Regions from separate parts of the Serratia liquefaciens ATCC 27592 genome, predicted to be linked through region 1. Evidence: predicted binding sites of a transcription regulator. Region 1 holds the regulator's gene; each other region holds the start of a gene.
What was found. Region 1 encodes Fur, which represses iron uptake genes when iron is present. Its sites were predicted from a motif close to ATAATAATGAGAACNACTATCAA; they were not measured.

Region 1 (10,401 bases):
CACGGTGCTCAGCACCGAGGAAGCTCTCACAGTAAATCTTGTAGGCTTCTTCGGTCCCTGAAGGACGTGCTGCGAACCAACCGTTGTCGGTCATCACTTTCAGGCCACCAATCGATGCGCCGTTGCCCGGTGCCGCCGTCAAACGTGCGGTAATAGGATCACCCGCCAGAGTATCGGCCTTGACCATTTCCGGTGACAGCTTGGACAACGCCGCTTTCTGCGCAGAAGTTGCCGGTGCCTGAATGCGGTTGTAGCTCGGGGCACCAAAACGCTTGGCCAGGTCTTCGTAGTGATGCTGCGGATTTTCTCCGGTCACTGCGGTGATTTCCGCAGCCAACAGGCACATGATGATACCGTCTTTATCAGTAGACCACGGGGTAGCATTGAAACGCAGGAACGAAGCCCCTGCGCTCTCTTCGCCGCCAAAGCCCAGGCTACCGTCATGCAGGCCATCAACGAACCATTTGAAGCCCACCGGCACTTCCACCAGCTTGCGGCCCAAATCAGCCACCACGCGGTCAATCATCGCGCTGGAAACCAGCGTCTTGCCTACCGCTACGTTAGCACTCCACTGTGGACGATGCTGGAACAGATAGTTGATGGCAACCGCCAGATAATGGTTCGGGTTCATCAGCCCCGCAGGCGTAACTATGCCGTGGCGGTCGTAATCCGGATCGTTGGCAAACGCCAGGTCAAACTTGTCGCGCAATGCCAGCAGGCCACCCATCGCCGGTTCTGAAGAGCAGTCCATACGGATCACACCGTCGTGGTCCAGGTGCATAAAGCGGAAGGTCTGATCGATAGAATCGTTCACCAGCGTCAGATCCAGCTTGTAATGCTCGGCGATACGCTGCCAGTAGGCGATGCCGGAACCGCCGAGCGGATCGACACCCAGCTTCAGGCCGGCACGCTGAATCGCAGGCATATCAACCACGTCCACCAGCCCTTCAACATATGGCTGCACCAGGTCCTGTGCATGCACACGGCCGCTGGCCCAGGCCTTATCCAGCGATTGACGCTGAACGCCTTTCAGCTGCAGAGACAGCAATTCATTGGCGCGCTTTTCAATCACCGAGGTCAGATTGGTGTCCGCCGGGCCGCCGTTGGTCGGGTTATATTTGATGCCGCCATCTTCAGGCGGATTGTGGGACGGGGTGATCACGATGCCGTCGGCCAATGCCCCACCGTTACGGTTGTGGCACAGGATGGCATGGGAGACCGCAGGCGTTGGCGTGAAGCCGTTATTTTCCTGCACGATCACATCAACGCCGTTGGCGCTCAACACTTCCAGCACTGAAATGAAGGCAGGCTCCGACAGCGCATGGGTGTCTTTACCCACGTAGCATGGACCGGTCACACCCTGTTGATGACGCACCTCGGCAATCGCCTGCGCGATCGCGAGAATGTGGGCTTCGTTAAAACTGTGGCGCAGCGCACTGCCGCGATGGCCTGAAGTCCCGAACTTGACCGCGTGTGCGGCGTTGCCCGCTTCCGGTTGCAGTACATAGTACTGCGACGTCAGCTGGGCTACGTTGATCAAATCGCTTTGCTGAGCCGGCTGCCCGGCACGTGGGTTATTCGCCATCGACATATCTCCCTAATCCCTGTCCTGCGGCCTGGCAATATGTCGCTCACGGCCACCATGACGGGCTGTTCGCTAAATTAGATAGTGCCGCAAACTTTTTCAGTCAGTTCCGTCGGGAACTGCATAGCCTGCATGATGTGTTCAACCATGCTGCGTTTGCGACCGGTATTGGTATTGGTGATCACCCAGTAAGGCGTGCCCGGAACGTGCTTTGGCTTGGTGTGCGTTCCGTTCGCCAACAGGGTTTGCTGATCGCCGGCAAAATAGGTACGGGTACGGCCATGCAACGCATCGGTGGCGCTGGCAAAGCCGGCCGCATCGAGGGTATACAGGGTGGAAAGTACCAGCATAAAACGGTTCACCGCTTTGCTCTGCTCGGCATACTCATCCGACAACAACAGCTCACGCACGGCACGCACGCGATCGCGCGGGCGCGACACGGCGACGATCTTATCCTGTTCGGCGCTCTGAGCGCTGGCGGCCGGCGCTGCACGTAACGGCTGGCCTGCGGTAAATTTCAACATACGGCGCAAAATATCGGACGCGCTCTCACCAATATGTTGCGTGTGGCTGGCAATATAGCGGTAGAGCTCTTCGTCGACTTCAATAGTTTTCATCTTTATCCAGTACTGTTTTTTTCTACTTAGAACCTGAAGCCAGATCCGGCATTCAAGCCATGGGATTATAAGGTTAAAAGCGCAGAGGCGAACATAACAATGTGCCCCAATGCGGCAAAAGCAGACTATTACCTATAGCCCACCGGACACCGGCGCTGCCAAACCTGCACCTTATCATGAAAAATCCACGTTTTATCCTATGGATTTTAAGTTGCAGCAAGTACCGCGAACAACGCTGCCGCTTGAAAGGCGACGGGTTTATTCATCGAGTGTTTTAATCATGATAACCTAATCTGAATCTCTCTCAGTATGAACTTCGCCATGAAATTACATTATCAACTGCTGGCCACCGAGTCCGATGCACTGCCGGTGATCCTGATCCACGGGCTGTTTGGCAATTTGGACAACCTGGGCGTGCTGGCGCGCGACCTGAACCAGCAGCACAGCGTAGTTAAAGTCGATCTGCGCAACCACGGCCTGTCACCGCGTTCTGAGGTCATGACCTACCCGGAGATGGCGCAGGATCTGCTGACGTTGCTGGACGATTTGCAGTTGGAGAAGGTCATTGTCATTGGCCACTCGATGGGCGGCAAAGCGGCCATGGCGCTGACGGCAATCGCCCCGCAGCGCGTGGAGAAGCTGATCATCATTGACGTTGCGCCGGTGGACTATCAAACGCGCCGCCACGACGAAATTTTTGTCGCGTTGCAGGCGGTGAGCGCCGCCGGCATTACCCAACGCCAGCAGGCGGCGGAATTGATGCGTGGCTACCTGAAAGAGGAAGGCGTGATCCAGTTCCTGCTGAAATCCTTCCATCAAGGCGAATGGCGTTTCAATCTGCCGGTGCTGATCGAAGAGTACGAGAACATCACCGGCTGGCAGGAAGTGCCGGCCTGGCCTCACCCGACGCTGTTTATCCGCGGCGGCCTGTCGCCTTACGTGCAGGACAGCTATCGCGAAGATATTGCCCGTCAATTCCCGCAGGCTCGCGCTCACGTCGTTGCCGGTACCGGACACTGGGTTCATGCGGAAAAACCGGAGGCGGTGTTGCGCGCCATTCACCGCTTTCTCGGCGAAGCCTGAGTCGCGCCAGGCCCGACAAATGGGCCGTTTCTCTCCCAAAGTCACCATCTGATGAAAAAACGCGCTAAAGATAACGGCTTAGCGCGTTTTCGGCTCAGTTAAGCATTGTCGTCGCTCTACCTGCTGGGGTAATATGGCGCGCTATAATTTTGCCGCCGTGCCGAGCGTGTTCGCTAACGTCAGGCTGGGGTGAATTTGGGTTAGGGTTTATTGGCCCGAAGTGTGTTAACCGAACCGTCCGGAAGCGTGTAAGCGCTTTTTGATGCAAACTCCCTTGCAGTACCGCTACCTATGGCAAAAGAACAAACGGATCGCACGACGCTGGATCTGTTCGCAGATGAACGCCGTCCGGGGCGCCCGAAAACCAACCCGCTATCCCGAGATGAACAGCTTAGAATCAATAAGCGTAATCAGCTTCGACGCGATAAAGTCCGTGGCTTACGGCGTGTGGAACTGAAGATCAATGCGGATGCGGTGGACGCCCTGAACAAACTGGCGGAACAGCGTAATATCAGCCGCAGCGAGCTTATTGAGCAAATGCTGCTGGCACAACTGGCGGACGAGCAGCCAGAACATTGATCATTGCAGCCGCACATGCGGCGCGGCGTTAAGGATGACGCCCGATCAACACCGCTTTATTCCACCCGGCATCGCATTAAAGTGATAAATACCCGGGGTAAATTTCTGGCATGATACGCACTTACCGGTAAGAGATAACCTCTTGCCATGGCATCATTTTAATCGGTGTTATCGTAGTCAACGCTAACATCGTGAATGCAATTTATTGAATTTAAAGGTTATACGCGATATGGCTAATGTAGGCATTTTCTTTGGCAGCGACACTGGCAATACCGAAAACATTGCCAAGATGATCCAGAAAATTCTTCAGCAGCAGTTTGGTAAAGATGTGGCTGAAATTCATGACATCGCCAAAAGCAGCAAAGAAGATCTGGAAGCTTTCGATATCCTGCTGCTCGGTATCCCAACCTGGTACTACGGCGAAGCGCAGTGCGACTGGGACGATTTCTTCCCAACGCTGGAAGAAATTGACTTCAACGGCAAGCTGGTTGCGCTGTTCGGCTGTGGCGATCAGGAAGACTACGCAGAGTATTTCTGTGATGCGATGGGTACCATTCGCGACATCATTGAACCGCGTGGCGCCGCGATCGTAGGCCACTGGCCAACCAAGGGTTACCACTTTGAAGCCTCCAAAGGCTTGGTTAACGACAGCCATTTCATCGGCCTGGCCATTGACGAAGATCGCCAACCTGAGCTGACCAACGAACGTGTCGAAGGCTGGGTAAAACAAATCGTCGAAGAGCTGAGCCTGGCCGAAATCGTCGGGTAACGCCAAAGGTTGAACAAAAGCCCTGCAAAGTGCATAGTGTGCCGGCAGGGCCATCATTGGCAGTACAAATTACTGCAATAGAAGCTACAGATTTGTAACTTCCCACACCATCAAGGTAGACTGAGTTTTCGGTTTATCCCATTCATCAAGACGTTGCATGTATAACATGCAATTGTGCAATTATAGCTTTGTTAACAACCGGCGGTTTCCATTTAGAGCAACCGGTTCTATAATGAGACGCAATTAACTCTTTGTGCCGACCGATGCCAAAGGCGAGAACGCCTCAACTTGATTAGCATAGTAACAGGACTGAATCCGCATGACTGACAACAACACCGCATTGAAGAAGGCCGGCTTAAAAGTCACGCTTCCGCGACTCAAAATCCTGGAAGTACTGCAAAATCCGGAATGCCATCACGTCAGTGCGGAAGATCTGTACAAAAAACTGATAGATATGGGCGAAGAAATTGGCCTGGCTACGGTTTACCGCGTACTGAACCAATTTGATGATGCCGGCATTGTGACCCGTCACAACTTCGAAGGCGGCAAGTCCGTGTTCGAATTGACCCAGCAACATCACCACGATCACCTGATTTGCCTGGATTGCGGCAAAGTGATCGAATTCAGCGATGAGTCTATCGAAGTGCGTCAGCGTGATATCGCCAAACAACACGGCATCAAGCTCACCAACCACAGCCTGTACCTGTACGGCCACTGTGAAACAGGTGACTGCCGCGAAGACGACACCCTGCACGACAAAAAATAATGTCCTAACCGGCATTGAGAACCGCCTTAACGGCGGTTTTTTTGTGCCTGCGATAATAGGATAAAAAATCCCCGGACAGGCCGGGGAAAGTTCACAGCGTTAAATACAACAATTGCAGCGGCACTTCTCTACAGCACTTCTCTCGCTTCCCACTTACACTCTCAGCACTACCCCACCCGCCGACACGCGGATGAGCAACAGAGCTTGGTTCGGTATTAACAGGTACCGGCAATCCCGGAAAAAACGCAACCGATAGTCAAATTCATGTCCGATTACGCCGGACGCTGCCCTGGTCGAGTAACAACGGCCCGCCTGCGAACAGGGGGCCGAGTTTCAGGTTTACACTTTCTCAGCGCGACTGTAACGCTTGCCGTCCGGGCTCACCGCGCGGATCAGTACCTCACCGCTAACCCCAGGCTTGGCCTTGGCATCGTAACGTTGCCATTGTTTGCCACCGTCGGTGGAATATTCAATGCCCAGACCCGGCAGCGAAATATTGGCTTCCAGCTTGCCCCCCACCACTCGGGCGCCTGGCACCGGCAACCGGTAGTTCACGCCACCTTTGTCCAGTTTTGCCAGCTCACGCTGACCGAGCAGGTTGGAAAAGCGCAGCCAATCGCGGTCCAGCTTCTTGGTATCGATGAAGTGGGTTTCGCCGCCTTTATACTCCCGGCCCGCCCGGTAATCCTGCTCCCACTCTGCCCGGTGCCATGCGCGCTCGGCCACCGACAGCGAACGAGGGAAGATCATGTACTCCATTTGCTCGTCGGTACGCTGGGTTTCGCTCCACATCTGCGCGGAAATACCGTAAGCCCCCGGCCAGGGCTTGTCGCTCTTGGCGGTAAAGTGATTACCATCGCGATCAACCGAGGTTTCGGCGTTTTGCGGCAGGTTGTTTGGCGCAAAGCTGAACATTTTCTGTTCATCGCTGAAACGCGTTCCCCAGTAGTAACCACGCTCGTCCGGGTTCACCTCATACGGGAAGTCCATGTAGACATAATCCGGGTTTGAAAGGATCAGTTCGTAGCCCTTGTTCGCCCAGTCGTTGGCACTGTCGAACCCGCCCCAATACAGCGTATCCCAGAAGTTAACCCCGACACGCTGGGTAGCAAAGGCCTTGGCGTTTTTGGCATCTTTCAGGCCATCCTGCCAGGCTTGCATTCTGTCGATCCCATGCGCTTTCACCAATTGGCTGACTTCTACTCCGAAGTAGCTTGGCAGGTGCTCCATATCGGCGACCTTGCCATCTTTGATCATCGCCTGGCAGACCTGAGATTTTGCCCATGGCTTGTCTTCTTTGCTCTGATCGATGATGCCTTTGCCGGCTTCCGGCTTGTTCACATCGGTATAACCAGCACCTAACCGGATGTTTTTCGCCTCGTCACCGCCAAAGTGCCAGGTACTCAGCGGCTGCCCGGCCTCTTTATGCATCTGGGCAATCTCGCCGATCACCTTGTCAACAAAACGTTTGGATGAATCCAGGCAAGGGTTGAGATAGCTTTGGCGGTTGAAGTACTGCACCGAGGTGGTGTTAGAGGTATCGGTTGGATCCACTAAACGGAACTCGTTGGCCTCTTGTTCTTTACCGGCGGCATGCAGTTTCTTATAGCGCGCTTCCATTGAGACCACCGCCGCACGGGCATGCGCCGGCATATCGATTTCCGGGATCACTTCAATCTGGCGCGCCTTGGCGTACTTGATAATGTCGATGTAATCCTGGCGAGAGAAGAAGCCGCCATAAGCCTCCGGACCCTGTCCATACTGCGGCAACAGGCAGGTGGTTTCGCTCAAGTCGTGGCAACGCTGCCCACCGACTTCGGTCAGTTCCGGCAAGCCCGGAATGGCGATGCGCCAACCTTCGTCATCACTCAGATGGAAGTGGAATTTATTGAGCTTGTACGCCGCCATTTGGTCCAGCAAGCGCAACACCGCATCCTTCTGGTGGAAGTTACGTGCGACATCCAGGAAGATGCCACGATACTGGAAGCGCGGCGCATCTTTGGCCTCCAGCGTAGCGATTTTGGCGCTACCTTCGGTAGGCACTAATGACAAGATGGACTGCAGGCCATAGAACACCCCGGTCTGATCGAAACCAATGACTCGCGCTTCCTGCTTGCCGATGATCAATTCATAAGCGCCTGGTACCGCCAACTCGCCTTTGAATTTTCCCGGTTGAATATCGGTCTTGATCGGATAACCGGCTGCGTTACTGGTTATTCCCAACAGCGCGAAACGCTGGGCTACGGCGTCCGCCGCCGGTTTGGACAATGCGCTCAGCTCCAATGCAACGCCTTTGCTCAGATCAACATCCTGCGCATGCACTTTAACCTGCAACGGCGTTGGCACTATCTGACCGCGTAACGACGCGGTGGGTAAGGTTTTTAGCTCGGCGTTTTTCGTAAAGCGCGAGGCCGGCGTCATCAGGATGTTATTGTCGTCTTTGGTACGCTTCCACTGGTCGCCGGTAAAGGGCGCAACGAACTGGTTCAGATCTTCGGTATCGGTATTGACCAGAATTTTAGGCTTTGCATCGCCCGAGGTGGCGTACCAGCGTGGCACGAAGTCGGTTTTAAACAGTTGCCAATATTCAGTGATAATCGGGATCTCTACCGTTTTCCCCGCAGGGAAGCCGGTAAATTTGTCGGTAGGTTCCAGCTTGTACAGATCACCGGTCAGGTGAGATATCTTGAACTTGTCGTTATCCACACGCAGGGTCTGACGGGCGCTGTGGAAGTAAATCGCCCAGTCCTGACCCTTGATCTCCTGATTGTCGTTGGTCAGGCCGATCAGCACCTTGTTGCAAGCCGCCCAGTCGGCACCCAGCTTGCCGCAATCCAGACCGTTTTCGGCTGCCCGGTTATCGACCATTTTCAAATTCAGTTTCAACTGGCTCAGTTGATCCACCAGCGGCTGATTGGCCATCGCGTTCCCCACGCTGCCAAATAACCCAATGGTTGCCGTCAGTGCGGCAAGCGCGCTCAATTTGAATTTATTCATTTTTATCATCGTCCTTAATTGTTGTTATCGCGGATCTCTTTCCAAATCTGGCCACATTTGGCGTCATAGGCCTGGCCGTTACCGCTATGAACTGCCTGAATGCAGTTTTGATAATCCATCACCCGCACCGTTTCTTTCTCGGCGAACTGTTGATGCTGTTTCTCTTGTTTCAGTACGTTCAGCACTGCCTGGCATGACTGCAATTTTTCCGGTGAGCCCTCCGCGGTGTTGATACAGGCGCTGTAGGCCTGTTTCAATTTGGCATCTTCCGGCGGTGCCGCAGGCTGTACACAGGCGCTCAACGTGGCTACCGCAGCCAACATCATCATGATTTTTTTCATCGTGTTATTCCCGTTAAATGACCCCGGCGCTGCCGCCGGGGAATATACCCGCCATCTTTCAAGCCGCAGCGTCGTTATCTGCACCAGCTGCAACTCGAAAGCTCTAGGTAGGTTTAGAAAATGGTGAATGGCGCGATAACCATGAATTTGACGTCTTTCTCGTCCTGGAAGATGTTGCCGTAACCCCCGCCCCAGCTTGGGATATTGGTGTGGTTGTCGTATTGGGTGTAGTGCAGTTTCAGCAGCGTGCCTTTGGCGCGGCCTTCCTGAATGGTGTACATGGCGTCCAGGCTCCAGGCGCTCTCTTTCAGACGCTGGCTCTGATCGTACATAGGGTTGGTGCTCGGTTTGGCGTCCCAGGCATAAACGTAAGAACCGCCCACCGCCATGCCCGGCAGGTTCCAGTTGCTCAGGTCATACATCACCCCGGCATAAACCGCTTTTTCGCCGTTGGCGTTAAAGTCGGAACGGTTATCCCACCACACGTCGAGACGGCCATTAGAAGAAGCGTAGGTTGGCGTCATACGCTGCAGGAAGTAGCCCTGGTTGCCTTCGGCCTTGACCATGGTCCCTTCCAGGCGCCAGTTGAACTGGCCAGTGGTGTAACCAAAGGTCAGTGCCTGCAGCCAGGCCAGGCCGTCGTAAATACTGTTCGGGTCGTTCTTGTCGTTAATGCGGTCTTCGGTGCCATAGAATTGGTAACTGGTGGTGAGCGGGTTGCCTACCAGATCGAATTTATAAGATGCCTTGGTGAAGTACTGATTCACATAGCCCTGGGCTTGGCCGAATGCCGCCTCCAGCACCAAATCGTTTTTGAAGTCGTATTTGGCACCCAGCGAGTGCAGATAGGAGACACCGGTTTTTTTATCGTTCTGGCGGAAGTCGTCCATCTCGATATGCCATGGCGCTTTATATTTATTGGTCCACATATAAGAGAAGCTCAACTCACCGGCATCGCCGTAGTCAAACTTGGCACCGGCCTCTGCACCCTGATAGGTGCCGGGCATAAAGCTCCAATGCGGCGCCAACAGAGTTTGGCCACTTGGCTGGATATAACCGCCACGTGCCCAGACGGGGCCATATTTGAATTTACCGGCGGCTTTATACAGGCTGATGCCGCCTTTGTCGCCGGAGTAGTCTTCATCGTAGGTACGGTTTTTGGAAGAGAACGCGATTTCATTCGGGTGGCCGCTGGCGCTGGATTCAGCCAGCTCGATGGCGGTAAAGGCGCCGACGTCCAGGCCGAACATGTCCCAGGCATAGCCCGAGGCAAAATCCAGGCTCAGGTTGGCCGTCGAATGCGACAAGTTGGTGGTGTATTTATTGTAATCGTCACTGGTCGGATTGAGATCTTTACGGTCACGCTCACGTTGCCAGTAATATACGCCGCCGGTCATCGTGGAATCATCGATAAATCCTGCGGCTTTCGCCTCAGGGGCCATGGCAAACCCTGTTCCCAACAGCGCACCCGCGACTGCGAGCGCCAGCGTTTTACGCTGAGCACCGTGCGTACCCATAATGAAATTCCTCTTTGACTTAACTTTAAAAGTTGCAGCCGCCCGTGTTCACCACTGCCCTGCACGACTGCCAATAAAAACCCAATCGGGTAAAAAAAATTGCTGACAGGGCTAAAACCCCACAGCACTTATTGCTACAGACAGACT
Region 2 (10,401 bases), 1.5 Mb from region 1:
CGCACCAGATCTGGATCGATGCGGCTCCCTGCTCCTGCAACAACTTGGCGATTTCCATGACCGTACTGCCGGTCGTCACCACATCGTCCAGCAGCGCGACGTGTCGGCCCGCCATGGTTTCATGGCAACGAAACGCACCACGCAAATTGCGCCGCCGCGCGCGGGCCGATAGCCGTTGCTGCGGAGCCGTTTTACGCACCCGGCTCAGGGCGGCGGGGCGGTAATCGCACCCTAACCAGTGTGCCAGCGGCAGCGCCAGCAGATCGCTCTGATTATAGCCGCGCCGCCAGCAACGTTTTGCCTGTAAGGGTACCGCTAAAATGATATCGGGTCTGTTCAGATATTGCTCTCGATGTGCCTGTTGCCAGTTCAGCAGGATTAGCCGCGCCAGCAGCGGGGCCAGTTCCGGCGTGTGCTGAAACTTGAACTTTTTTATCAGCTGGCGCAGCGGCGCGGCGTAGTCATTGACGAACACCAGCGCCTGCCAGGGTGGCGGCTGTTGCAGGCAGCGGCCACAGGGCAATCTGGCATCGCCGGCGGGCAGGCCGCAGCGCGGGCAGCACAAAGGTTTGGCGGGCATGTGACGCAGGCAGTAGCTGCAGATACCCTGACCATAAAGACGCAGCGACTGTCGGCATAGCCAACAGCGGCTCTGGATTGATAGCATAACCGTCCTCCCTGACGGATGAGAATGAAAGGACAATAACGGATGAGTGCGTTGTACTGGCAAACAATAGGTGAAGGCGATCGCGATCTTGTGCTGCTCCACGGCTGGGGGCTGAATGCCGAAGTGTGGCATTGCATGATTGAGCGGCTGACGCCGCATTTCCGCCTGCATCTGGTCGACCTGCCGGGCTATGGCCGTAGCCAGGGGTTTGGCCCTATGTCACTCGAACAGATGGCGGAAACCGTGATGGCCGCGGCACCGGCGCAGGCCTGGTGGCTGGGCTGGTCGCTGGGCGGGCTGGTGGCCAGCCAGATTGCGCTGTTGCAGCCGCAACGGGTGAGCGGGTTGATCACCGTGGCTTCATCACCTTGTTTTGCCGCTCAGGATGACTGGCCGGGGATCCGCTCGGAGGTGTTGAGTGGTTTCCAGCATCAGTTGGGGCAGGATTTTCAGCGTACCGTAGAGCGTTTTCTGGCATTGCAGACGCTGGGAACGGAAAGCGCGCGGCAAGATGCCCGCCTGCTGAAATCGGTGGTGCTTAACCAACCGATGCCAAGCGTTGAGGTATTAAACGGTGGGCTGGAAATACTGCGAACGGCCGATTTGCGCCAGCCACTGGCCAAGCTGCCGTTGCCGCTGTTACGGGTTTACGGTTATCTGGACGGTTTGGTGCCGCGTAAGGTGGCAGAACTGCTTGATGCCAAGTGGCCAAACTCGCCATCAATCATCATTGCAAAAGCAGCTCATGCACCATTCATTTCCCACCCTGATGAATTTGCAGAAATTATTGGCACTTTTGTGGCAGAAAATGGGATCTGACCCAAAATCGCACAATAAAGCGCTAAAAAAAGAGCCGCTTAGTGGATAAAAAATAAACCTGTTCAATACTTAGGTGGGTAACTGCGTTGGCTGCACAATGAAAAAACGCGTGCGTATTTTCATTCGGCGTTTCGTCTCTGGGAAAACGGTCTCGTCAGGGAAAGCAACGAGGTCCGAAGATGTCACGGCAGCCAGTGTTATCGCGCATTTACTCTGGACGGCTTTCATAACAAATAAATTATCCCTTGAGAGGTATGGTAATGAAATCTTTGAAAATGATTGTTGCAGCGTTAGTTGTGAGTTCCGTGTCTTTCAGCACCCTGGCGGCAACCTTGCTGACCAAGGAAGATCTGGATAAGAATCCGGGTAAATATGAGAAGATCGGTACGGTAACTACCACCGCACAAACCACATCGCCGATGGATGCAAAAGAAGAACTGTCCAAACTGGCTGATGAAAAAGGCGGACAATATTACGTGATCCTGGCAGGCCGTGAGCACGGCAAGTTCAGTGCTATCGCCGAAGTGTACAAAGACAAGCAATAATCAAGAAGGGGGCGCGCCTCGTGCCGCGCCCCACCTCTCAGTGTTTTAACCGATATATCACCGTACTGCTGCACGCTTTGCCTTCCGGACAGCTTTTGCAGCTGCCGCTCAGGCAGGCGCTGTTATCCTGCTCGATACGCTCCACTTTCCCCATTGCGACCAAACGCTCCAGCATTGCCTGCACCAGCGGCAGCGGAGCCGCCAACTGACGGCTGAGCTGAAGCGCCTGTATGCTACCGTGCAGCGCCAATGCGTCGCGGATCTGCAGCAGGCCGGCCATTAGTGGCAGTTGCCCTTGGCGCCCTGACAGCAGGCTGCCGGGGTGGCGTTGCTCAGGCGTACCGTGACCCGACTACGTGCCCGGCGCAGGCCGAACAGAATCAGCAGATTGAATAACACCACGATGGCGATCGCCGCCAGGCTGTACTGCGGATGCTGGCTGAAGGTGGCAATCTGATAAAACAGCGTGGCTAGCGAGTAGGCCACGTTCAGCCCCCAGAGAATGGAGAAGGTCATCCAGCCGCGGCTGGATTCGCGGGCGATGGCCCCCATCACCGAGACGCAAGGGACGTACAGCAACACAAAGATCAGGTAGCTGTAGGCGGAAACCCCGGAGCCGAATTTGCTGCTCATAACGCCCATTGAGCCGACGTCCATTTCCCCATCGCCCTTGCTGGCCTCAATCGGGTTGGACAGTACGCTCAGGCTGAAGGTGTCTTTCAGCCCTTGCCAGGTGGTGTCCAATGCGCCACCCAGTTCATCCAGCAGGTTAAAGTTGGCGGCATCAAATTCGGTACTGTTGATATGTTCGGCGGTGTACAGGGTATTTAGCGTACCGACCACCACTTCTTTCGCCATGGCCCCGGTCACCAGGCCGACGGTAGCCTGCCAGTTGTCACTGTGCACGCCCATCGGTTTCAGCAGCGGCGTCAATACTTTGGACACCGACGCCAGCGCCGAGTCATTAATGTTATCTACCGGCTTGCCGCTGAACGAAAAGCTGTTCAGGCCGCCAATAAAGATGCTGGCAACTACAATCACCTTACCGGCACGCAGCACAAAGCCTTTCAGGCGCTGCCAGGTTTGCAGCAGCAGGCTTTTCAGGTGTGGCACGTGGTAAACCGGCAACTCCATCACGAAGGGGGAAGCTTCACCGCGCATGATGGTGTACTTCAATACCAGACCGGTGAGGATTGCCACCACAATACCCAGCATATACAAAGAGAACACCACGCCTGCGCCGTCCTGGCCAAAGAAAGCAGCGGCAAACACGGCGAAGATCGCCAGCCGAGCCCCGCAGGACATGAAGGGCGCCATCATGATGGTAATCAGGCGTTCGCGCTGCGCATCCAGCGTACGTGCGCCCATGATCGAAGGCACGTTACAGCCGAAGCCGACGATCAGCGGCACGAAGGACTTGCCGGGCAACCCCAGCGCCTGCATCAGGCGGTCCATCACGAACGCCGCACGCGCCATATAGCCGGAGTCTTCGAGGAACGACAGGAACAGGTACATCATGCCGATTTGCGGCACCAGCGGCAGCACAGTGTTGATACCACCACCGACCCCCTGCGCCAGGAAAATGGTCAACCATTCAGGGAAGTGCAGGGTATAGCCCAGCCATTGAATACCCTGAATAAAGATTGCCGCCGACCCGATATCGAAGATCGGCTGCAGTGCGCCGCCGAGGTTGATGGCTAGCAGGAACATCAAATACATCACCAGCAGGAAGATGGGCACCCCTAACCAGCGGTTGAGGATCACTTTATCCAGCGCTTCGGTCAGACGGTTCGGCATGGCCTGTTGTGAATTGCTCACGGCATCGCACAGGGTGGCGATTGACTGATAACGCGCATCGGCAATCACCAGTGCAGGATCTTCCTGCTGTTGCCGCTGCAGCGCCTGTTTGGCCGCCGGCAGCAGGGCCGCCGCAGGGCCGGCAAGCTGGTGGCTGTAGATATCGCCTTCCAGCATCTGCAGCGCCAGCCAGCGACGTTGTTCGCTTGGCAGGGTCTGCGGCATGGCGTCGCTCAGCGTGGTCATTTCCTTGAGCAGCAGCGGCGGGTAGTTCACCAGCGCTTTTAATTCGTTGAACTGATGGTTGTCGATCATCTGCTTCAGCACGCCAATGCCGTCGGCTTTGGTGGATACCATCGGCACCACCGGACAGCCGAGACGCGCCGACAGTGCCGCGATATCGATATTAATTTTTTGGCTTTTGGCGATATCCAACATATTCAGCGCGACAATGCAGGGGATGCCCAGCTCCAGCAGTTGCAGCGTCAGGTATAGATTACGTTCCAGATTGGAAGCATCGACCACGTTGATCAGCAGATCGGCGTCGCCGCTCAGAATGTAGTGGCAGGCAATTTGTTCGTCGAGTGAGGTTTGCTCCGAGATGGTGGTCAGGGAGTAGGTGCCGGGCAGATCGACCAGTTTGACCTGTGATTGCGGCGTGGTGAACAGGCCTTCTTTGCGTTCTACCGTCACGCCCGCCCAGTTACCGACCCGCTGGCGTGCCCCGGTCAGCTGGTTGAACAGCGTAGTTTTACCGGAGTTGGGGTTGCCTATTAAGCCAATAGTGAGTTTTTTCATAATTTAGCGTGATATCAGTCAATGGAAGTTGGGCCAGGCAAGATGCATGGCCAAAGCAAGGCGGCTCAGGACTAGCCGTCGAGCAGGATCAGGGCCAGATCTTTCCTGCGCAGCACCAGGCTGACGCGGCGGGTTTTTATTTCTATGGGATCACCCAATGGTGCGACGCGTACCACTTCAAAAGACGAGCCCGGCAGCATGCCGAGGGATAAAAGTTTTTGGCGATAAGCCGGGCCGATTTCATTGGCGAAGCCGGCGATCTTATAAGACCGTTTAGGCAGAAGATGCATGTAACCTTCTCTAAGCCCAGGCTATTGGGCTGGTGATGATAAAAGAACGTTCCAATGGCAGTCCCGAGATAAAAACCACGAGCTGCCGACGCTTTCAATCCATGAGGCAATGCAGTGAACACGCAAAATAATAATAGTGAGAATAATTATCGTATTCAATACAAAAAATAGGGGTATTGGTAACCAAAGGTTGTGGCGATCACATTTAGAGAATGCAATTGCCTGACAGCGCTATTTTTATCACCCAGCCTGGTGGGGTGCAAATGCGAATGGTGAGTTAAATCAGTTACGTATTTGTAGTGAATTTTTCCGGTTTGAAAAAAGTAGTGACAGATTCGACAGCTTTGATTCGGTGACGTCAATATCGGTATTTATTAGGCAACATATTGCCGGCTGAATACGAGCGCTAAGCATTTGTGTTTCGCTGAGAAATACCGGAATGAGAATTTAATGTTAATAGAGATGTTAATAAATGGCTCTTTAGCGTGGCTTTCAGGCTTAAAACCGGAATTATCAGGGCTGTCGGCGGCAGCGAATAAAAATGCGGGTTTATTGAGGCGGGTCAAAAAATGATGAGGGTATTTAGCGGAAAAGGGAGGGGTTAACCCCCTCCCTGTGCCTCATGCGTTTTCTGCTGGCCGCCTGACTACGACTTTCTGCCAAAGGCCGCCGCCAGTGCGTCACCCATGGCGCTGTTGCCTGCCGAGGTGTTAGCGCCACGCGGTTTGGACTTATTGGCCTGCGGTCGCGAGGTGTTGTCCTTGGCCGGTGCTGAATTGCCACCGCGCCGTGGGGAACCTTCACCCGGTTGCTCGTCCAGACGCATGCTCAATGCAATGCGTTTACGTTGCAGGTCCACTTCCATCACCTTCACTTTGACGATGTCACCGGCTTTCACCACGGTGTGCGGATCTTCGACAAACTTGTCCGCCAGCGAGGAGATATGCACCAACCCATCCTGATGCACGCCGATATCAACAAAGGCACCGAAGTTGGTGACGTTGGTGACCGAACCTTCCAGGATCATTCCCGGCTGCAGGTCGTTGAGGGTTTCCACCCCTTCGGCAAAGGTTGCGGTTTTGAATTCCGGACGCGGATCGCGGCCCGGCTTCTCCAGCTCCTTCAGGATGTCGGTCACCGTCGGCACACCGAACTTCTCATCGGTAAAGTCGCTGGCCTTCAGGCTGCGCACCGCCGCCGGGTTACCCATCAGATCCTGCAGAGCCTGCCGCGTTGCGGCCAGAATGCGTTCGACCACCGGGTAGGTTTCCGGGTGAACGGTCGAGGCGTCCAGTGGGTTGTCGCCGTGGTTGATACGCAAGAAGCCGGCGCACTGTTCAAAGGCTTTCGGCCCCAAGCGACTGACTTTCAGCAGCTGTTCGCGGTTGCTGAAGCGGCCATTTTCGTCACGCCAGGTGACGATATTCTGCGCCATCATGCGCGTCAGGCCGGCTACGCGGGTCAGCAGCGGCACCGAGGCGGTATTCAGATCCACACCGACGGCGTTCACGCAGTCTTCGACCACGGAGTCGAGTTTTTTCGCCAGTTGGCTTTGGCTGACGTCATGCTGATACTGGCCGACGCCGATGGATTTCGGATCGATTTTGACCAGCTCGGCCAGCGGATCCTGCAGACGACGTGCGATGGATACTGCACCGCGCAGCGAGACGTCGAGGTTAGGGAATTCCAGCGCCGCCAGTTCGGAAGCGGAGTACACCGAAGCGCCGGCTTCGCTGACGATCACCTTTTGCGCTTTGACTTCGCTGAACTGCTGTTGCAGGTCGAGGTAAAAACGTTCGGTCTCGCGCGATGCGGTGCCGTTGCCGATGGCGACCAGCTCCACTTTATGCTTGGTGCACAGTGCGGCGACGATGGCGGCGGCTTTAGCGGCCTGACCGGTGTGCGGGTACACGGTGTCGGTGGCGACCAGCTTGCCGGTAGCATCGACTACCGCCACTTTGACCCCGGTACGCAGGCCCGGATCCAGCCCCATGGTGGCGCGCATACCGGCCGGTGCCGCCATCAGCAGGTCATGCATATTACGGGCAAAGACGTTGATCGCTTCATCTTCCGCGCGTTCGCGCACCGTGCTCATCAGCTCGGTTTCCAGATGCAGTAGCACCTTGATACGCCAGGTCCAGTTGACCACCGCTTTGCGCCAGGCGTCCGCCGGAGCATCATTCAGGCGCAGATCCAGGTGGCTGATGATGATCTGCTCCGCCTGGCTTTCGCGTGGGGCTTCTTCAAACTGCGGATCGGCATTCAGCGCCAGCTGCAGTACACCTTCGTTACGGCCGCGGAACATGGCCAGCGCACGGTGCGATGGCACCTGGGCAATGGGTTCATGATGATCGAAATAGTCGCGGAACTTGGCCCCGACTTCTTCCTTGCCTTCCACCACTTTGGACACCAGGTGCGCATGTTTCCACAGGTAGTTACGGACCTTGGCCAGTAATGCGGCGTCTTCGGCGAAGCGCTCCATCAGGATATAACGCGCGCCGTCGAGGGCGGCTTTTACGTCCGCTACGCCCTTGTCTGCATTAACGTAACCTTCGGCCAACTGTTCAGGTTGCTGCTGAGGATCCTGCCACAGCGTGTCCGCCAGAGGCTCCAGACCGGCTTCAATCGCGATCTGGCCGCGGGTGCGGCGCTTCGGTTTGTAAGGCAGGTAGAGGTCTTCGAGTTCGGTTTTGCTTTGCGTGGCGGTGATCGCCGTCGCCAGCTGTTCGGTCAGTTTGCCCTGCTCGTCGATCGATTTAAGGATGGTCTGACGGCGGTCTTCCAGTTCACGCAGATAACCCAGGCGGGTTTCCAGCTGGCGCAGTTGGGTATCGTCCAGACCCCCGGTGACTTCCTTACGATAGCGTGCAATAAAGGGCACGGTATTACCTTCATCCAGCAGACGGATGGCGGAGTCAACTTGCTCCGGCCGGGCCTGCAGTTCTGTTGCAATAATGCGGCTCAGTGGGTCATTCATAAGTCTGGTATCTGTTGAGAACGGTTGGTAAACAGGGGGACAGTTATACGGATTGCGCGGGGAAAATGCCAGTGGAGCGGGCCGCCTCTCGACAGTCATAGCGCGTAAAGCGGCCTGTACTGCGGCGGCGGGCGGTCGCTCGGAAAAAACTGAAATCTTATTTTACGTACTCGATCTCATTCACGTACCACAGGGCATCGCCGACTGGCGTATTAACGGTGGCGGCATCACCCACTTCTTTTTTAAGCAGCGCGCGGGCCATGGGCGAATCGATGGAGATGTAGTCTCGGCGGCCAAAAATCTCGTCATAGCCGACGATGCGAAAGCGTTTAGTGTCGCCGTCCTCGTTTTCCACTACCACCCAGGCACCGAAAAACACTTTGCCTTCCTGCTGCGGGGAGTAATCGACAATCTTTAATTGCTCGAGGCATTTGGTCAGGTAGCGTACGCGGCGATCGATTTCCCGCAGCCGTTTTTTGTTGTACTGATAATCGGCATTTTCACTTCTGTCGCCGAGGCTGGCTGCCCAGGTCACTTTTTTGGTGACCTCTGGCCGATCTTCGCGCCAGAGAAAGTCTAATTCCTGCTTTAGCTTGTCGTAACCTTCGCGGGTTATCAGCTGCGTTCTCATCGTGGTTCCGCCTTTAGGGACATATCAAAGGGAAGGACGTCATTGCGTTGGCAAAGTGTCGCACAAACTCGCATCGGGCTGTAGGCTGCTGTTGCACAATCCAATGAGCGTTAATCATCAGCCACGCGCAAAATTGCCGGTGCTGGCGTTTCTTATCGCCCCGGCTGAGTTACACTGCCGAATCAGCCGTCGGGTATGCCGCCAGCCAAAAGACGCAGTGCTTCTAAATTTAACCTATGCGCATCGTGATTTTGGCGAATCGTCGCGGGCATTTTGATGAAAATTGTTGATAAATGGGCAAAAGAATAAGCTTTGTAACAATTTCGTCTAGAATATATACCATTAAACGCTGTCCGAAATGACAGGGTTTTTTAACAATATTCACGTCAGGCAATAAAGCCTTTGGGAGTAATACAATGCAAGAGAATCATAAGATTCTGGTCGTCGATGATGACATGCGCCTGCGTGCGCTTTTAGAGCGTTATTTAACCGAACAGGGTTTTCAGGTTCGCAGCGTAGCCAACGCTGAGCAAATGGATCGCTTGCTGACTCGTGAATCATTCCATCTGATGGTGCTTGACCTGATGTTGCCGGGCGAAGATGGTCTTTCCATCTGCCGCCGTCTGCGCAGCCAAAGCAACCCTATGCCGATCATTATGGTGACCGCCAAAGGTGAAGAAGTCGACCGTATCGTTGGCCTGGAAATCGGCGCTGACGATTACATCCCAAAACCCTTCAACCCGCGTGAATTGCTGGCCCGCATCCGTGCGGTGTTGCGCCGTCAGGCCAATGAACTGCCGGGCGCTCCTTCACAGGAAGAGGCGGTGATCGCCTTTGGTAAATTCAAACTGAACCTCGGCACCCGCGAAATGTTCCGCGAAGACGAGCCTATGCCGTTGACCAGCGGCGAATTCGCAGTGCTGAAGGCGCTGGTGAGCCATCCTCGCGAACCGCTTTCGCGCGATAAGCTGATGAACCTGGCCCGCGGCCGTGAATACAGCGCCATGGAACGCTCCATCGACGTGCAAATTTCTCGTTTGCGTCGCATGGTTGAGGAAGATCCTGCGCATCCACGCTACATCCAGACCGTTTGGGGTCTTGGCTACGTCTTCGTCCCGGACGGCAGCAAGGCATGAGACGATTGCGCTTTTCACCGCGTAGCTCGTTTGCCCGAACCCTGCTATTGATCGTCACCTTGCTGTTCGTCAGCCTGGTGACGACCTATCTGGTGGTGCTGAACTTCGCCATCCTGCCCAGCCTGCAGCAGTTCAATAAGGTATTGGCCTACGAAGTTCGTATGCTGATGACCGACCGGCTGCAGCTGGAGGATGGTACTTTGCTGGAAGTACCGCCGGCGTTCCGTCGCGAAATCTATCGCGAACTGGGCATTTCTCTCTACACCAATTCTGCGGCGGAAGAGAGCGGTCTGCGCTGGGCGCAGCACTACCAATTCCTCAGCCAGCAGATGGCGCAGCAGCTCGGCGGGCCAACCGACGTGCGGGTGGAAGTAAACAAAAACTCACCGGTGGTGTGGCTGAAAACCTGGCTGCAGCCGGATATCTGGGTGCGTGTTCCACTGACTGAAATTCACCAGGGCGATTTCTCGCCGCTGTTCCGCTATACCCTGGCGATTATGCTGTTGGCGATAGGTGGCGCCTGGCTGTTTATCCGTATTCAGAACCGCCCGCTGGTGGAGCTTGAGCACGCCGCTTTGCAGGTAGGTAAGGGCATCATTCCACCGCCGCTGCGTGAGTATGGCGCATCGGAAGTCCGTTCGGTAACGCGGGCCTTTAATCAGATGGCGTCGGGCGTCAAGCAGCTGGCGGACGACCGCACATTGCTGATGGCCGGGGTGAGCCACGACCTGCGTACGCCAC
Region 3 (10,401 bases), 2.5 Mb from region 1:
GGCTCGGTGCAAAACGGGTTTTGATTTTCATTGGGTTCACTGCCTTATTACGCAACGCATGTCAGCGGTTGCCGACGATTGCTCGGAATTTAAAAAAGTGGCCGACATTGTATCACCACGCGCTAATTCCTCAACGCTGACACGATATTGCTGCATCAGCTTTCATCATCTCTGCGGCGCTTTTCGCATAACAATGTGCAAAGAATCAGCATTGCTGGCGATAAATATCGCATCCTGTTTAAATTTGCGGCGAACGATTGAAATCATTTTAAAAACCGTTGACTCACTTTCAACTATCCCTATAATGCGACTCCAACAAGACGGGGCGATTAGCTCAGTTGGTAGAGCATCTCCTTTACACGGAGGGGGTCGGCGGTTCGAGCCCGTCATCGCCCACCATCTTGTTGAGCAGTAAAGCAGTAAGAAATGAGAAGAATGAGGGTGATTAGCTCAGTTGGTAGAGCATCTCCTTTACACGGAGGGGGTCGGCGGTTCGAGCCCGTCATCACCCACCACTCATTCTCTTGTTTAGCAATACCTGGAAGTCCTGAAGTGGGTGATTAGCTCAGTTGGTAGAGCATCTCCTTTACACGGAGGGGGTCGGCGGTTCGAGCCCGTCATCACCCACCACTTCTGCGGGTCGTTAGCTCAGTTGGTAGAGCAGTTGACTTTTAATCAATTGGTCGCAGGTTCGAATCCTGCACGACCCACCAATACAGAAAAAAGCGCCTTTTGGCGCTTTTTTCGCATCTGCGCTACCTTATTCCCGCAAACTCCTTGATCACATACTCCGCCGTATCGTGCTGGATGAGAACCTGCGTTCAGGTTCGAGCCGAGCGAAGCGAGACGACAACGCACAGCGTTGCCCGCAGGGCGAGGCCCAAGGCCGAGTCAATCCTGCACGACCCACCAATACAGAAAAAAGCGCCTTTTGGCGCTTTTTTCGCATCTGCGCCCTGATAATCTCTATAAGCCTCACCACGTCCGCCCTGCCCCTGAAAATAATCATGCCCCTGCGCCGCCAATAGAAAAGGCGCTGCAAGCAGCGCCCTTGGGCTATCCTGGCGTTGTCGAGCGGATTATCAGGCCGCCAGCGTCGCCCCGCCGTCAATCACGATATCCTGCATGGTGATATGGCTGGCGCGATCGGAAGCCAGGAACAAAATGGCATCGGCGATTTCCTGCGGCTGGGCAATTTTACCCAGCGGAATACCCAGCTTGAACTGTTCCGGGAAACCGTTGATGGTGTTCTGTTCTCCCGTTTCGTCCTGCCACATGCCGCGCTGCATCGGGGTATTGGTCGAGCCGGGCGAAACCAGGTTGCAACGTACGCCATAAGGCGCCATTTCCAACCCCACGGTTTGGCACAGGCTACGCAACGCCGCTTTGGAAGCGCAATAGGCCGCCATGCCAACACGCGGCACATGCGCCGCATTGGATGCCACGCTGACAATAGCGCCGCGTCTCTGGCGACGGAATACCGGCAGGGCATGGCGGAACATATTGAATGCACCACCGGCATTAACCGCCAGGCAGGCCAGCCAGTCTGCGGTGCTGGTTTCGTCCGCCAGCCCCATGCGCAGAATACCGGCGCCGTTGACCAACACGTCCAACTCACCCTGCTCAGCCAGCAAACGCCCGCACAGGGCATCTACCGCATCGCTGTCGGCGATATCCAGCACTTCGGTGCGAAACGCGTATTCCGGTTCGCCAAAATGCTTATCGAAACCAATTACCTCGGCACCGGCCCGCACAAACGCCAATGCGGTCTCCAGGCCAATCCCGGCGCCCGCGCCGGTAACCCAGACCCGTTTGCCGGCAAAATCGCCCTGTTGACTCATCAGGCTTTCCCCTCTGACAACAGCGCCCACCAACCATCAATGGTCGGGTTCTTGGCCAGGGCGATAAAATCGATATCGCCGCGGATCTTACGCCAGCGTGCCGCCAGCTCCATGATCCGCACTGAATCCAGACCGTAGTCGATCAGGTTCTCGTCGTCACCCATGTCTTCGCTGTCTTCGTCGAGGAAAGGCATGATTTGCTGACGCAACGCCGCTTTGCTGGTGATCCCTGGCAGCAGTTCGGCGGTGGTTACCACGCGGCCACAGCGGCCGGCGGTGTAACGCAGCGCCATCAGGTGCTCTTCGCGGGAGAAGTCGGCCAGACCATCAGCAACCATAAACGGCTGAATGTTACGCATAAAGGCATCGATCGCCGTGGTCATACAGCCGATATGGGCGTAAACACCACAGATGATCAGCTGATCGCGGCCTGACTCCTGCAGAATTTCCTGCAGCGGTGAACGGTGGAAGGCGCTGTAACGCCATTTCACCAGCACAGTGTCGTCTTCTTCCGGCGCCAGCGCGGCGACCACCGCCTGTTGCTCCGGGTGCTTGTTCAATCCAGGCCCCCACATATCATTGAGCAACGCCCGATCTTCATCGCTCTGCTGATTAGGCTGCGCGGTGTAAAACACCGGGATGCCCTGGGACTTGCAGTAGCGGCGCAGGTTGGCGATGTTCTCCACTACCTGTTTGATCAACGGGCTGTCTTCACCCCAGAAATTCAGAAAATACTGCTGCATATCGTGGATCAACAGTGCAGCGCGCTGCGGTTCCACCGTCCAGCTCACTTTGTTGGTCGGCAGTTCAGCCTGTGTCGGCAACGCGTAATCATTAAGTTTTGGAATGGCCATGACTTATTCTCCCTGGACCTGAGTCAGTTGTTGCGCCTCCAGGCGTTGGCGCAACAGTTTTTTATCCACTTTGCCAACCGGGGTGAGCGGCAGCGTCTCAACCTGTATAAAGCGGTCGGGTAATTTGAATTCGGCCACGCCCTCGGCGCGTAAATGGCGACGCAAAACGACCGGTTTCAATGGGCTGGTGGCGATAATGTAGGCGCAGCTTTTTTCGCCCATCAACTCGTCCGGCATCGAAACCAACGCCGCATTGATCACTTCCGGGTGACGCAGCAGCAGGTTTTCGATCTCCTCGGCGGCAATCTTCTCACCACCGCGGTTGATTTGGTCTTTCTGACGCCCTTCAACCTTCACGTAGCCGTCTTCAGTCAGGCTAATCAAGTCGCCGGAGCAGTAGAAACCGTCTTTATCGAAGGCGGCGGCATTATGTTCCGGGCTTTGGTAATAACCACGGAAGGTGTAGGGGCCACGGGTCATCAGACGCCCGGTCTCGCCGACAGGCAGCGGAGTACCGTCGTCATCGGCCACCCAAAGTTCATCATCCGGCGACATCGGGCAGCCCTGAGTAGTCAAAATATGCTGCTCGTCATCATCCAGCCGGGTGTAGTTCACCAGGCCTTCCGCCATGCCGAACACCTGCTGCAGCTGACAGCCGATTTCGGCCGGAATGCGCGCGGCCAGGGTTTCCCCCAGCTTGGCACCGCCCACCTGCAGCAGCTTCAGGCTGGCCAACTGCTGGCAACCGCCCCATTCCTCAATGGCCTGCAGCCACAGCGTTACCGCCGGCGGCACCAGCGCAGTCACGTTGATCTGATGCTGGTCGATCAAACCGAAGCATTGCCCGGCATCCGGATCGCTGGCGAACACCACCAGCCCACCACCGTAAAACACGCCCAATACGCCAGGCGAGCTCATCGGATAGTTGTGTGCTACCGGCAGTGCGCACAGATAACGGGTTTCGTCATCAAAATGACAAATCTCCACGCTGCGGCGAATGCTGTAGTAGTAGTCGTTGTGGGTACGTGGGATCAGCTTCGGCGTGCCGGTACTGCCACCGGAGAGTTGGAAGAACGCTACCTGATCGGCCGCGGTTGGCGCAGCCACGAAATCGCCGCAATCCTCTTCCAGCCAACTCGCCAACGACTGCTCGCCCTGTTCCTCACTGCGCAAAGCGACCAGGCGCAATGAAGGATGTTCAGCGCGAAACGTCGTCAGGAATTCGTCGTTACCGAACAGGCCATGCTGACGATCGGCAATCAGCAACGCCGGTTTGATCTGCGCCGCATAGGCGTTCAGCTCATTGCGTTGGTGGCTAAACAGCGCATTCACCGGCACCACGCCAATTTTCAACAGCGCAAAGAAAGTCACGTAGAACTCGACCACGTTACCCAACTGCACCAGCGCGGTATCACCGCTGTGTATGCCCCGACGCAGCAAGGCCGCAGCCAGCCGATCGGAGAGTTGATTAAGCTGGCGATAGCTCAGGCTGCGTTGCGGGTCGATCAGCGCGATGGCGTCATTTTTAGCCTGGCGGGTGATGATGTCGGTCAATGGCCGGTCGGTCCAATATCCCCGTTCGCGATAGCGACGGGCTAGTGCCTCAGGCCAGGGAGTAAAAGCAATGCTCATGGAAATGTCTATCCTTGGTTCAGGCCAAACGCCCGCGAAATGGTACTGAGTTTGGTGCCGGTTTCGTGCCATTCAGATTCCGGCGAAGAGTCTTGCACAATGCCGGCTCCGGCAAAGAGTCGCACCTGGTTGCCCTGCACCGTGCCACAGCGGATGGTCACTACCCACTCCCCGTTGCCTTCGGCATCACACCAGCCGACGATGCCGCCAAACAGGCCGCGATCAAAAGGCTCCAGTTGCTTGATCACCTGATGTGCCAGCGCCGTTGGCGTACCGCACAGCGCCGGTGTCGGATGCAGCAGGCAGGCCAACGACAACGCGTTTTCCGCCCGGCTGGCGGCCTCGCCGTCGATTGGCGTAGACAAGTGCCACAGCGTGGTGGTGCTCAATAATTCAGGCGAGGTGGGGATATTCAAATAACTGCAGCGATCGGCCAGCACCTGCCGCATACCTTCGGTAACAAACTGGTGCTCGTAGAGATCTTTCTCGGAAACCAACAGCTGTTGGCTGACTTCACGATCCCGCTGCGGGTCGGCGTCACGACGGGCGGAGCCTGCCAGCGGGTTGGAATAAAATTGTGCGCCGGATTTACGCAGCAGCAGTTCAGGGCTGGCGCCCAGCAATGCTCCTTGTTCCAACGGCACATGGAAATGGAAGCCATGTGGGTTTTGCGCGATGATACGCGCCATCAATGCCTGACTGTCTACCGGTTCGCGTGTTTCAATCTCCAGCAGGCGTGACAGCACCACTTTATCCAGTTGGTCACCACGGGTTGCTTCCACCGCATCTGCCACCATCTGCATGAAAGGCTGTTGTGCCGGCACTTCATTTTGGCTGATAATTTCCGGCAGGGCTTCCTGTGGTGAGGTTACGCCAGCCAAAAAGGCTTCGCGTTCAAACCACTGGGTGTGCTGGGGAATAAAAAGCGCAGAGGGTTGATGAGTATCGAACGGGATCGCGCCGCACAGGACCGGGTTTTTCACCCCCGCCAGTTTGGCTTCGGCAAAAGCATGCCGTACCGCCTGCTGGAACTCGCCGTTAAGCTGATCCCCGCCCTGGGCCGGCAGCGTGATTTTGGCGAAGCAGCCCTGGGTGCTCAGGCTACGGAAAGGAGAGGTAAAGAAAAAGCCGGAGGTCGGCGACACGCCTGCTTCGGACGACTCGCTCTCCTTGCTGTGCGGCTTCTTCTGCCCGGTACCCTTTACTGTCACGCTCATCGGTTCTCCCTTTCGTATCATGAACAATAACCTGTATAATAATGATTATCATTTGTATTGAATCGCGTTAAATTACCCTCGTGAATATGCTATGTCAATAAATGTAAACAGTTCTTCTATTCATTATCGTGCTATAAAACCAGCAGTTTTAATTATATAAATGATAAGTATTACTATTTAAATTCTAAGGAATGCTTTATGAAGAAGAACCTGTTCTTCGGCTTCGCACTGTTTGGCATGTTAGCCATGGGTGCAGCCCATGCCACAGAGGCCGGTTGGCCGCGTAAAATCGAAACTTCACACGGCGTAGTGACCCTGCAGCAGCCCCCTACCCGCATCGTTTCCACCAGCGTAACCGTCACCGGCACCCTGCTGGCGATTGATGCGCCAGTGATCGCCAGCGGCGCCACCACGCCCGGCAGCCGTCTCGCGGACTCACAAGGTTTCTTCCACCAATGGAGCGCTATCGCAACGCAGCGCGGCGTAAAGCGCCTGTACATTGGCGAACCCAACGCAGAAGCCATTGCCGGTGAAGCGCCCGACCTGATCATCATCTCCGCTACCGGTGCCGACTCCGCCGTACGCCTGTACGATCAGCTGTCCGCCATTGCCCCGGTGCTGGTGGTCAATTACGACGACAAAAGCTGGCAGGCGCTGGCGATAGAGCTGGGCCAGGCCACCGGGCACGAAGCCAAGGCGCAAAAAATCGTTGATGATTTCGATAGCCGCGAAAAGTCGCTCAAACAACGTATGACGCTGCCGGAACAACCGACCTCCGCTCTGGTCTTCAGCGCCGACGGCAAGTCAGCCAACCTGTGGACCGCCGAATCTTCCCAGGGGCAAATGCTCAAGCAGCTGGGTTTCACCCTGGCGGTTCCGTCTGACAAGCTGAACAACAGCCGCAGCATGGGTATGCGTAAGGACATCATTCAGCTCGCCGGGGAAAACCTGGCGGAAGGACTGAACGGCCAGACGCTGATGCTGTTTGCCAACAACGAAAGCGATGCGCAGCGGCTGATGGCCAATCCTTTCCTCGCTCACCTGCCGGCGGTGCAGCATAAGCGGGTTTATGCGCTGGGCAATGACACCTTCCGACTGGACTACTACAGCGCCAGCAACCTGCTGACGCTGTTGGAAAAACAGTTTATTTCTCAGTAGATCCCGCGGCGGGCTGGAGATCGCTTTCCTGCCCGCCAAGGCTCACCTGACGCAGACCTTTCATCGCGAACGCCAGCACTACACCCAGTACCGCCACGCCAAAACCGAAGCTGGTTGAAGTCATGGCCGGCAACATAAACGCCCCCATCGCCCCCAGCAGCAGGGCACCCAACGCGTCCCCCACCACGTTTTGCGCCGTCCACAGGCCATTAATGCGCCCCAGGAAAGCATCCGGCGTCAGGTTCTGAATCAGCCCGTACTGCAGTAATGAGTTCAATGCGCTCAGGTAGCCAAACACCACCAGGAAGAACAGTGCCAGACCGTACCAGGGCATCAGGCCGAACAGGCCGATAGCGACAAACGCGCCAATCGCCGTCATCAGCATCATCCAGCCCGGCCGCGCCACGTGCGCCACCCGGCCACTGGTAAAGGCGCCAATTGCCGCGCCCAGCGGCACGGCGGAATACATAAAGCCCAGCTGCGCCGCACTGACCTGCCACATGCCGGACATCGCCGGGTACAGCACTCGCACCGCGCTGGCCATGGTCAGCAACGCGCCGATCAGCGCCACCATGCCAATCACCCGGTTACGAAACAGGAAGCCAAATCCGCCGGCCAGTGCGCGCAGCGGATGCTCACGCGGCTGAGGGGGTGGCAACAGCTGTGGCAGCTGCAATAAAGGGATCAACGTCAGCAAGGTGCCGAAGGCCGCCAAAGCGTAGTTCCAGGTCACGCCGGCGTTGGCAATCACCAACCCGCCGATCGCCGGGGAAAGAATGGAGCCAAAACGCACCGTCAGCATGCTGATGGCACCGGCCTGAACGATATTTTCACGCCCAACCAGCGCAGGCGTCGCCGCCAGCAACGCCGTCACGCCTACCGCCCCGAAGAACCCGTCCCAAACCGCCAGCAGATAAATCAGCGTTAATGACGGCGCAGGTAAAGCGGCATTTAAACAAAGACCGATAAACCCAATACCACAGGTGGAACGGGCAAAGAGGATCAGACGGCGGCGCTCGTAGCGGTCAGCCAGTACGCCCCCCATCAGCAAACCGGCAAACATGCCGCTGCCGGCCAGCGTCACGGACAACCCGACCAGCAGCGTCGACCCGGTCAGGGCCTGGATCTGCACCGGGATGGCAATGGCCATCAGCCCGAGCGCCAGAATGGAAATAAAACGCGCGCAGAACACAGCGCGAAAGGCGCTATTGGTCTTAAGCAGGCCAAAATCAAGCAAAATAGAGGGCTTACTCATTAGCTTTCTCACCACAACTAAAGAAAAGGGGCAGCGTCTGTGCTGCAATAGCGAAGGGACTCATGGTACCATAGATGAAAACAATCAATAATGATAATAAATATCATTCATATTCAATCAAATAATGGATTGTTATGTTACGGATTACACGCAATTGCACACCGTCCATTCCGCTGTCCAGGGACCATCTTGCGGGTGGCACTCCCCGCTCATTTCGTCGCAAGCTGCTTGGCTTGCTGATTGCCGTTTGCGCCCTGTTGGTCGTCATGCTGCTCAGCCTGTCGCTCGGTGCCAAATCTATCCCCTTCGACACGGTTATCCAGGCGCTCAACGGCCAATGTAGCGGCGCCGACTGCACCATCATTACCAACGCCAGGCTGCCGCGCACGCTGATCGGCGTGCTGGCGGGTATCGCCCTGGGCCTGTCCGGCGTGCTGATGCAAACCCTCACCCGCAATCCGCTGGCCGACCCTGGCATTCTCGGCGTTAACGCCGGCGCGGGGTTTGCCGTGGTATTGGGCATCACTTTCTTTGGTGCCGCCCACGTCGGCGAATATCTGTGGTTCGCCTTTGCCGGCGCGATGTTTGCCGCCCTGCTGGTGGCTCTGATCGGCGCATTGGGAGGCAGCAGCCTGAACCCGGTTCGCCTGACGCTGGCCGGCGTTGCGCTGGCGGCGGTGCTGGAAGGCATGACCTCCGGCATTTCCCTGTTGAACCCGCTGGTCTTCGATCAGCTGCGTTTTTGGCAGGCCGGTTCGCTGGATATTCAAAATATGCAGGTGGTGCGCACCGTTGCCCTGCCGATCCTGCTGGGCACAGCAATCACGCTGTGGATGAGCAAATCGCTGAACAGCCTGAGTATGGGCAATGAGTTAGCCACCGCGCTGGGCACCGGCATCGTCCGCACCCAGTTGCTGGGGTTGCTGGCGATCACATTGCTGTGCGGTGGCGCCACCGCCGCCGTTGGTCCGATAGCCTTTGTCGGGCTGATGATGCCGCACATTGCCCGGCGACTGGCTGGCTCCGAGTTGCACTGGATGCTGCCGTGGACCTTGGTATTGACCCCTATCCTGCTGCTGAGCGCCGATCTGATCGGCCGCTTCCTGGTCGCCGGTGAACTGCGCGTTTCCATCGTCACCGCGCTTATTGGCGCACCGCTGCTGATCATGCTGGTGCGTCAACGCCATATGTTCAGGAGGCAGCGCTAATGTCGATGTCCGCAGCCCGCCTGATGGCCAACCACAAAATGCGCGCCTTGTCGCGCCCGGCGCTAACCGCGCTGCTGCTGTTGCTTGCCGCCCTGGCACTGGCGATTTATGCCCTGGGTTCCGGCGCTTTGTCGCTCAGCGCTCTGCAGGTGATCGACGCCTTACGCGGTGAAGGCCCGGCCAACCTGGCGGTGATCGTTACCCAGTGGCGTTTGCCTCGCGTGATAATGGCGCTGTTGTTGGGTGCCGCGCTCGGTATCAGCGGCGCCATCTTCCAATCGCTGCTGCGTAACCCGCTCGGCAGCCCGGACGTCATCGGTTTTAATACCGGCGCTTACAGCGGCGTACTGGTGGCAATAGTGCTGTTTAACGGCGGTATTCTCGGCATCACCTCCGGGGCACTGGCCGGTGGCTTGCTGACCGCCGCGCTGATTTATCTGCTGGCATGGCGCAACGGCGTCGAGTCATTCCGTTTGATTATCGTCGGTATTGCCGTTCGCGCCCTGCTGGTGGCCGGCAATACCTGGCTGATCATCAGCGCTTCGCTGGAATCCGCCATGACCGCCGGACTGTGGAGCGCCGGTTCGCTCAACGGCGTGACCTGGGCGAAAAGTTTGCCGGTGCTGGCGGTGATTGCGCTGTGCTGCCTGTTGCTGTTGATGCTGGCCCGCCGCATGCGGCTGCTGGAGATGGGCGATGACACCGCCTGCGCACTCGGTGTACCGGTGGAGCGCTCACGCGTGCTGCTGTTATTGGTCGGCGTTACCCTGACTGCCGCCGCCACCGCCGTCGCCGGGCCAATCTCCTTTATTGCGTTGGTGGCCCCCCAGATTGCGCGACGCCTGTGCGCCAACCGCAGCGTCCTGTTGCTGACAGCCCTGACGGGTGCCCTGTTGCTGCTGCTCGCCGATGTCGCGGCGCAACGCCTGTTTATGCCTTATCAGTTGCCGGTCGGGGTATTGACCGTCAGCCTGGGCGGCATTTATCTGATTTGGCTATTAATCCGTGAGTCACGAAAAAAATGAATGCTGAACTCTTACAGCCCGCGCCGTTACGCGCCGAAAATCTGACGCTCGGCTATGACAAAAAAATCGTCGCACGCGACCTTTCCGTTTCTATTCCGCACGGTGAACTGACGGTCATTATCGGGCCGAATGCCTGCGGTAAATCGACCTTGCTGCGCACTCTTAGCCGCCTGATGCAGCCGCAGGCCGGTGCCATCTGGCTCAACGGCAA

Region 2: feoA (ferrous iron transporter A) is a predicted target of Fur. The motif match lies at 5,047-5,069, and genes of this name have one in related genera.
Region 3: fepD (Fe(3+)-siderophore ABC transporter permease) is a predicted target of Fur. The motif match lies at 8,048-8,070, and genes of this name have one in related genera.

What each region holds. Positions count from the first base shown of each region.
Region 1 is NC_021741.1:1,186,461-1,196,861, reverse strand. It holds gene pgm (phosphoglucomutase (alpha-D-glucose-1,6-bisphosphate-dependent)) at 1-1,585, opposite strand, end outside; gene seqA (replication initiation negative regulator SeqA) at 1,663-2,202, opposite strand; gene ybfF (esterase) at 2,512-3,285, shown strand; gene ybfE (LexA regulated protein) at 3,577-3,864, shown strand; gene fldA (flavodoxin FldA) at 4,094-4,633, shown strand; gene fur (ferric iron uptake transcriptional regulator) at 4,953-5,399, shown strand; gene M495_RS05495 (beta-N-acetylhexosaminidase) at 5,739-8,396, opposite strand; gene chiQ (ChiQ/YbfN family lipoprotein) at 8,411-8,737, opposite strand; gene chiP (chitoporin ChiP) at 8,851-10,254, opposite strand.
Region 2 is NC_021741.1:4,890,953-4,901,353, reverse strand. It holds gene gntX (DNA utilization protein GntX) at 1-667, opposite strand, end outside; gene bioH (pimeloyl-ACP methyl ester esterase BioH) at 710-1,486, shown strand; gene M495_RS22895 (YdgH/BhsA/McbA-like domain containing protein) at 1,747-2,031, shown strand; gene M495_RS22890 (FeoC-like transcriptional regulator) at 2,069-2,311, opposite strand; gene feoB (Fe(2+) transporter permease subunit FeoB) at 2,311-4,626, opposite strand; gene feoA (ferrous iron transporter A) at 4,698-4,916, opposite strand; gene M495_RS22875 (Tex family protein) at 5,563-7,893, opposite strand; gene greB (transcription elongation factor GreB) at 8,051-8,524, opposite strand; gene ompR (osmolarity response regulator transcription factor OmpR) at 8,941-9,660, shown strand; gene envZ (two-component system sensor histidine kinase EnvZ) at 9,657-10,401, shown strand, end outside.
Region 3 is NC_021741.1:3,675,195-3,685,595, forward strand. It holds gene gltX (glutamate--tRNA ligase) at 1-31, opposite strand, end outside; tRNA gene M495_RS17250 (tRNA-Val) at 324-399, shown strand; tRNA gene M495_RS17255 (tRNA-Val) at 440-515, shown strand; tRNA gene M495_RS17260 (tRNA-Val) at 555-630, shown strand; tRNA gene M495_RS17265 (tRNA-Lys) at 638-713, shown strand; RNA gene M495_RS25105 (RtT sRNA) at 787-912, shown strand; gene dhbA (2,3-dihydro-2,3-dihydroxybenzoate dehydrogenase) at 1,083-1,841, opposite strand; gene M495_RS17275 (isochorismatase) at 1,841-2,695, opposite strand; gene M495_RS17280 ((2,3-dihydroxybenzoyl)adenylate synthase) at 2,699-4,327, opposite strand; gene M495_RS17285 (isochorismate synthase) at 4,336-5,544, opposite strand; gene fepB (Fe2+-enterobactin ABC transporter substrate-binding protein) at 5,743-6,702, shown strand; gene entS (enterobactin transporter EntS) at 6,689-7,957, opposite strand; gene fepD (Fe(3+)-siderophore ABC transporter permease) at 8,092-9,165, shown strand; gene fepG (iron-enterobactin ABC transporter permease) at 9,165-10,190, shown strand; gene M495_RS17310 (ATP-binding cassette domain-containing protein) at 10,187-10,401, shown strand, end outside.